DNA from 2 places in the Bradyrhizobium sp. AZCC 1578 genome. Region 2 is predicted to be linked to the other one. Evidence: predicted binding sites of a transcription regulator. Region 2 holds the regulator's gene; the other holds the start of a gene.
What was found. Region 2 encodes PhoB, which activates phosphate uptake and scavenging genes when phosphate is short. Its sites were predicted from a motif close to TGTCATNNANCTGTCAT; they were not measured.
Positions count from the first base shown of each region.

Region 1: a site for PhoB is predicted at 1,089-1,105, ahead of V1290_RS34760 (RNA degradosome polyphosphate kinase). Genes of this name have one in related genera too.

Region 1 covers NZ_JAZHRZ010000001.1:7,295,730-7,299,140, reverse strand. Annotated here, with positions in the region: gene V1290_RS34770 (CDP-alcohol phosphatidyltransferase family protein) at 1-234, shown strand, start outside; gene V1290_RS34765 (chromosomal replication initiator DnaA) at 354-1,031, shown strand; gene V1290_RS34760 (RNA degradosome polyphosphate kinase) at 1,196-3,388, shown strand; gene ppx (exopolyphosphatase) at 3,401-3,411, shown strand, end outside.
Region 2 covers NZ_JAZHRZ010000001.1:3,420,924-3,424,334, reverse strand. Annotated here, with positions in the region: gene pstB (phosphate ABC transporter ATP-binding protein PstB) at 1-459, shown strand, start outside; gene phoU (phosphate signaling complex protein PhoU) at 471-1,187, shown strand; gene phoB (phosphate regulon transcriptional regulator PhoB) at 1,198-1,902, shown strand; gene V1290_RS16310 (GcrA family cell cycle regulator) at 2,477-2,986, opposite strand.

The sequences.
Region 1 (3,411 bases), 3.9 Mb from region 2:
GTGTCATGGCTGTTCGACAAGCCGATCCCGATGAAGCCCCTGATGGTGTCGAAGCTCAACACGGTGGCGCAGGTGGCGTTCGCGGCGCTGGTGCTGGCGTCGCTCGGTTTCAACTTCAAGCCGGCGCCCTATGACGTGATCCTGATGGGTTTTGTTACGGTCTTTACTTTGGTTTCCGTCTCGCTCTATCTCGTCGAATGGGTGCGGCACATGAGCACGATCGAAGCGCGCTAGGTTGTTCTTTTGTTTTTGCGCGTTTTTTCTCGCAAGCCGTGCCCGCCCGGATCAAGTCCGGGACAGGCTTTCGCTCGAAAGCGCTATGAAGGCCTGAAGATCCCGGCCTGGAGATTTGCGTGGTAGTTCGCGTTCAACCTCGTCAGCTTGCCTTTGCGCTGCCGCATGCGGAGAGCCTGACGCGCGACAATTTCCTCGAGGGTCCGGCCAATGAAGCCGCACTCTCGCTGATCGAAAGCTGGCCGGACTGGCCGAACCGCATCATGCTGCTGGCGGGGCCGGAGGGATCCGGCAAGAGCCATCTCGCCGCGATCTGGGCCGAACAGGCGGGCGCGCGCTCGATCTCAGCCCACGCGCTCAACGCCGCTGCCGTCCCCGGCGCACTCGCCACCGGGGCACTGGTGGTCGAGGATCTGAGGCCTGCCGACTTCGACGAACGCGCCTTGTTTCATCTGCTGAACCTGGCACGCGAGGACGGGGCGTTCGTCCTGATCACGGGACGCGTTCCACCGGCGGCGTTCGAGATCGAGCTGCGCGATCTCCGGTCGCGGCTGCGCGCCGCCCCCCTCGTGTCGCTATTGCCGCCGGATGACCTGTTGTTTCGTGGCCTGATCGTCAAATTCTGCGCGGACCGCCAATTGAGCATCGACGAGACGGTGGTGAGCTACCTCGCCACCCGAATCGAACGGTCCTATGCCGCTGCTCGCCAGGCGATCGAGCTCCTGGATACCGAGGCGCTGCGGCTCGGCCGGCCGGTCACCCGGGCGCTGGCCGCGGAACTCTTGCGCAACGCCTGATCGGGTAGCTCCTGCTGCGTCCTGCCGCCTTGACGCCGGCTGTACGCGGAACATCAATGTCATTGAAACGTCATCGGCGTATCACATGCTGTGGGCCGCTTTCCCTTAAAGTCGGCCCTGCCACTAAAGTCGGCCCTGCCTCGCTCGCGATGGATCAAAGCCTTATGGAATTGGTACAAGCCGTTGAAATAAAAGAAAAAGAGCCGATTGCCGAAGCTCCGTCCGCGATCGTCACGAGCCCGGAGCGATTCATCAATCGGGAACTATCTTGGCTGCATTTCAACCGCCGGGTGCTCGAGGAATCGGTCAATCCCGGCCATCCGTTGCTGGAACGGGTGCGATTCCTGTCGATTTCGGCCAATAACCTTGATGAATTCTTCATGGTTCGCGTCGCCGGCATCAAGGCGCAGGTCCGTGAAGGCATCGCCGAGCGCAGCCCCGATGGCTTGACGCCGTCCGAGCAGCTCACTCTCATCAACAAGACGGTTTCGGAACTAGCTTCCGATCAGCAGGCGATCTGGCGCGATCTGCGCACCACCCTGTCGGACGCCGGCATCATGCTGGTCGACGGCCACGACTTCACCAAGGCGGAGCGCGGCTGGCTCGAGGATCACTTCCTCCGCAGCATCTTCCCGCTGCTGACGCCGCTGGCGATCGATCCCGCTCACCCGTTCCCGTTCATCCCGAGCCTCGGCTTCACCATCGCGCTGCAATTGTTGCGGACTTCCGACGGCAAGGCGATGAACGCGCTGATCCGCATGCCCGGCAAGATCGACCGCTTCATCCGCATGCCCAAGGACGGCGCAGTGCACCTGATCCCGCTGGAGCAGGCCACCGGCCTGTTCATCGGCCGCCTGTTCCCCGGTTACACCGTCAAGGGCCAGGGCGCGTTTCGCATCATCCGCGACTCCGAACTCGAAATTGAGGAAGAGGCCGAGGATCTGGTCCGCGTGTTCGAGACTGCGCTGAAGCGGCGGCGGCGCGGTTCGGTGATCCGGCTGGAGATAGAAGCCAAGATGCCGGAAGCGCTGCGCACCTTCGTGCAGCAGGCGCTTTCCGCCGCCGACGACGAGGTGTTTCTGGTCGACGGCGTGCTGGCGATGAACGAGCTGTCGCAGCTCACCCGGCTCGACCGTCCCGATCTCGAATTCGTGCCTTATGTGCCGCGCCATCCCGAGCGAGTGCGCGACCACGCCGGGGACATCTTCGCGGCGATCCGGCAAAAGGACCTCATCGTCCATCATCCTTACGAATCCTTCGACGTCGTCGTGCAATTCCTGCAGCAAGCCCTCCGCGACCCCGACGTCGTTGCCATCAAGCAGACGCTCTACCGCACCTCGAGCAATTCTCCGATTGTGCGGGCGCTCGCCGAGGCCGCGGAAGCCGGCAAGTCGGTGACCGCGCTGATCGAGCTGAAAGCGCGGTTCGATGAGGAGGCCAATATCCGCTGGGCGCGCGACCTCGAACGCGCCGGCGTGCAGGTCGTGTACGGCTTTCTCGAACTGAAGACGCACGCCAAGCTGTCGATGGTGGTGCGGCGCGAGGGCGGTAACCTGACGACCTATGTGCATACCGGCACCGGCAATTATCATCCGGTCACCGCGCGCATCTATACCGACCTTTCCTATTTCACGTCGGACCCGATCATCGGCCGCGACGCGGCGCGGGTGTTCAACTACATCACCGGCTATGCGGAGCCGAGCGACATCGAGCGGATGGCGGTGTCGCCGCTGACGCTACGCCAGCGCATCATCGAACACATCAAGGGCGAGACCAATCACGCAAGGCACGGCAAGCCGGGCGCGATCTGGATGAAGATGAATTCGCTGGTCGACCCCGACATCATCGACGCGCTCTACGAGGCCTCACAGGCCGGCGTGTCGATCGAACTGGTGGTGCGCGGCATCTGCTGTCTGCGGCCCGGCCTGCCCGGGCTATCGGACAATATCCGCGTCAAATCGGTGATCGGCCGCTTCCTGGAGCACGGCCGAATCTACTGCTTTGGTATGGGGCAAGGGCTGCCCGGGCCCAAGGCGGCTGTGTATATCTCGTCCGCCGACATGATGCCGCGGAACCTCGACCGCCGGGTCGAAGTCCTCTGTCCATTGCAAAATCCCACGGTACATCAGCAGGTTCTCGAACAGATCATGGTCGCGAATCTGAAGGATACCGAGCAGAGCTGGCAATTGTTGCCGGATGGGTCTTCAACGCGTATGAAGGCCGCGAAAGGCGAAGAGCCGTTCAACCTGCATAACTATTTCATGACGAATCCGAGCCTGTCTGGACGTGGAAAGTCTCTCAAGGAATCTTCGCCGCGCCGCCTCACGCGCCGTACCGAACGTCAGCAATCGTCATAAAGGAGCGCCGCTGTGAAGCGGCC
Region 2 (3,411 bases):
ACGATCTACGAGAACATCGCCTTCGGTATCCGTCTCTACGAGAAGATCTCCAAGTCGGAGATGGACGGCCGGGTCGAGAAGGCGCTGCGCGGCGGCGCCCTGTGGAACGAGGTCAAGGACAAGCTCAATGCAAGCGGCCTCTCGCTGTCCGGCGGCCAGCAGCAGCGGCTCTGCATCGCGCGCACCGTTGCGGTCAGGCCCGAGGTGATCCTGTTCGACGAGCCCTGCTCGGCGCTCGATCCGATCTCGACCGCCAAGATCGAGGAACTGATCCAGGAACTGGCAGAGGACTACACCATCGCCATCGTCACCCATAATATGCAGCAGGCGGCGCGCGTCTCGGACAAGACCGCCTTCATGTATCTCGGCGAGCTGGTCGAATTCGACGACACCAACAAGATTTTCACCTCGCCGCGCGATCGACGTACCCAGGACTACATCACGGGGCGGTTTGGTTAAGGAGATAACAGATGGCTTCTGAGCACACCGCCAAGGCGTTTGACAGCGACCTCCAGGAATTGACGCGTCTGGTCGCCGAGATGGGCGGCCTTGCTGAGCGCATGATCACCGAATCCGTCGACGCGCTGGTCCGCCGCGACGTCGCGCTCGGCAAGCACGTCGTCGCCACCGACGTCGAGATCGACCGCCTGCAGCATCTGATCGAGGAGCGCGCGGTGCTGACCATCGCCCGCCGCCAGCCGATGGCGATCGATCTGCGCGAGATCGTCGGCGCGATGCGGGTTGCCACCGATCTGGAGCGGATCGGCGACCTCGCCAAGAACATGGGCAAGCGCGTCGCGGCGCTGGAGAACGATTTCCAGCCGCTGAAACTGATGCGCGGCCTCGAGCACATGACCGATCTGGTACAATCGCAGGTCAAGTCGGTGCTGGACGCCTATGCCGCGCACGATCTGCCGGCGGCGATGGCGGTGTGGAAGGGCGACGAAGAAGTCGACGCCATCTGCACCTCGCTGTTCCGCGAACTCCTCACCTACATGATGGAGGATCCGCGCAACATCTCGTTCTGCATCCACCTGATGTTCTGCGCCAAGAATATCGAGCGGATCGGCGACCACGCAACCAACATCGCCGAAACCGTGTTCTACATGATCGAGGGTCAGCAGATGCTCGACAAGCGCCCGAAGGGCGACATGACGACGTTTGCCACGACCGTCTCCAACACTTGAGGAAAGCAGAATGAGCGCGCGCATTATGGTGGTCGAGGACGAGGAAGCGTTGACCACGCTGTTGCGCTACAACCTCGACGCTGAAGGCTATGAGGTCGAGACCGTCGGCCGCGGCGACGATGCGGATACGCGGCTGAAGGAGCGCGTGCCCGATCTCGTCGTGCTCGACTGGATGCTGCCGGGCCTCTCCGGCATCGAGCTGTGCCGCCGTTTGAGAGCGCGCCCCGAAACCAAGCAATTGCCGATCATCATGCTGACCGCGCGCGGGGAGGAGAGCGAGCGGGTGCGGGGGCTTGCGACCGGCGCCGACGATTACATCGTCAAGCCGTTCTCGGTGCCGGAACTGCTGGCGCGCGTAAAGGGCCTGCTGCGGCGGGCGAGCCCCGAGCGGCTCGCCACCGTGCTGACCTATGGCGATATCGAACTCGATCGCGAAAAGCGCCGCGTCGCGCGCTCAGGCCGCCAGATCGATCTCGGCCCGACCGAGTATCGCCTGCTCGAATTTTTCCTCGAGCACCCCGGCCGCGTCTTCAGCCGCGAGCAGTTGCTCGATAGCGTCTGGGGCCGCGACATCTATATCGACGAGCGCACCGTCGACGTCCATATCGGCCGCTTGCGCAAACTGCTCAACCCCGGCCGCGAGCAGGATCCGATCCGCACCGTCCGCGGCGCAGGTTACGCGCTGGATGACCGGTTTGCGAAGGTGGAGCCGTAACGCTCCGTTGCCGTCCTCGCGAACTTCTCGGTCGTCCCCGCGAACGCGGGGACCCATAACCACCAATCTCGATTGTTGAAACGTGCTGGAGCTCCAGCTCAGCGTAACCACAGACACCTGTGGTTATGGGTCCCTGCGTTCGCACTAGGGCATGCACACTTGTTGCGCCGCAAATACTCATGAAAAGCCAAGGGTTTTTGCACTTCTCAAGTGTTGCGACGTAGTTTTGCTGCGCGCGCTCTCCACCCCACCGAAGCGCTGGATTCCGATCTTGCGCGAAAACGCCAGCCTCGATTCCAAAATTTCGATGAGCTCGCATCTTCGATTCTAAAATTGCATATGAAGCCTGAATCGCACTGCAACATGTGTGCATCCACTAGTGCGTTCGCAGGGACGACAAGTTGAGGGGTTCTCGCCTCTATTCCGTCATCCCCGCGAAACGCGAGGACCCATAACCGCCAATCTCGATTGTTGAAATGCGCTGGAGCTCCAGCTCAGCATAACCACCTGCACTTGTGGTTATGGGTCCCTGCATTCGCAGGGACGACATCGTTGAGATAGCGGCGCGCGCCCCTTACCGCGTCTGCTTCGGCTGCTGCCTCCGCCGATCGGCGGCGGGCTGGTAGGCGATGCGCGAGTGGTGGGCGCAATAGGGCAGGCCGGTGAGCGCCTTGCCGCCGCAGAAGAAGAATTCCGGGCTCGAGGGATCGCCGACCGGCCAGTGGCAGGTGGCCTCGTTCAGTTCGAGCAGCGACAGCCGCTGGCTCATCGGCACGACGTTGTCGAAGGCGATCGGATCCGGCTCCATCTCGACTTCGAAGGCGTGTGCCAGCGCGGTGTTGCCGCGCGAGACCGGGCGCGACACCCGCATCATCGGCTGGGCGGGGCGTGCCTTGCGCTGCCGCGGGGCGGCCGAGGAGGGGCTCTTGGCACGGCCGGAAAGGCCCAGCCGGTGCACTTTGCCGATTACGGCGTTTCGCGTCACATTCCCGAGTTCCGCGGCGATCTGGCTCGCCGACAATCCGGCTTCCCAGAGCTTCTTAAGCTGTTCGACGCGATCGTCGGACCAGGTCAAAACCGTCATCGTAATCTTCCCTTCGCATCGCGCCGGCCAATCGGGGGCAGCGCTGGCGAGTCATTCGTCTCAAAAATCCCTGCGGTCAGAATCCCTTAGCCCTCGCCGGACGCGCTAACCGCGCCGAACGTTTACGCCTGCACAAAATGGACTCTTAGGGATCAGAACTGCCGCACGAGATGTCGTACCCGACAGCCCAAACGCTACAATATGGCGTGACTCGGGCGCAAGAGTCCGGGCCCGAACGTCCACATGTTCTGACATCTAGGCATTTCACTGCGTGTTTTCCACCACACCGCAATCTTACGGATTTCAGCATCTTGCACTGCAGGAAAGGCGGCTCCGTGGCGTGTTGACAGCGCCCCACGCCCACATAGAATGCCTCTCACGTGCCGCCCTTAAGAGGCGGCACGTTTCGTTTTCGCAAGACCGGC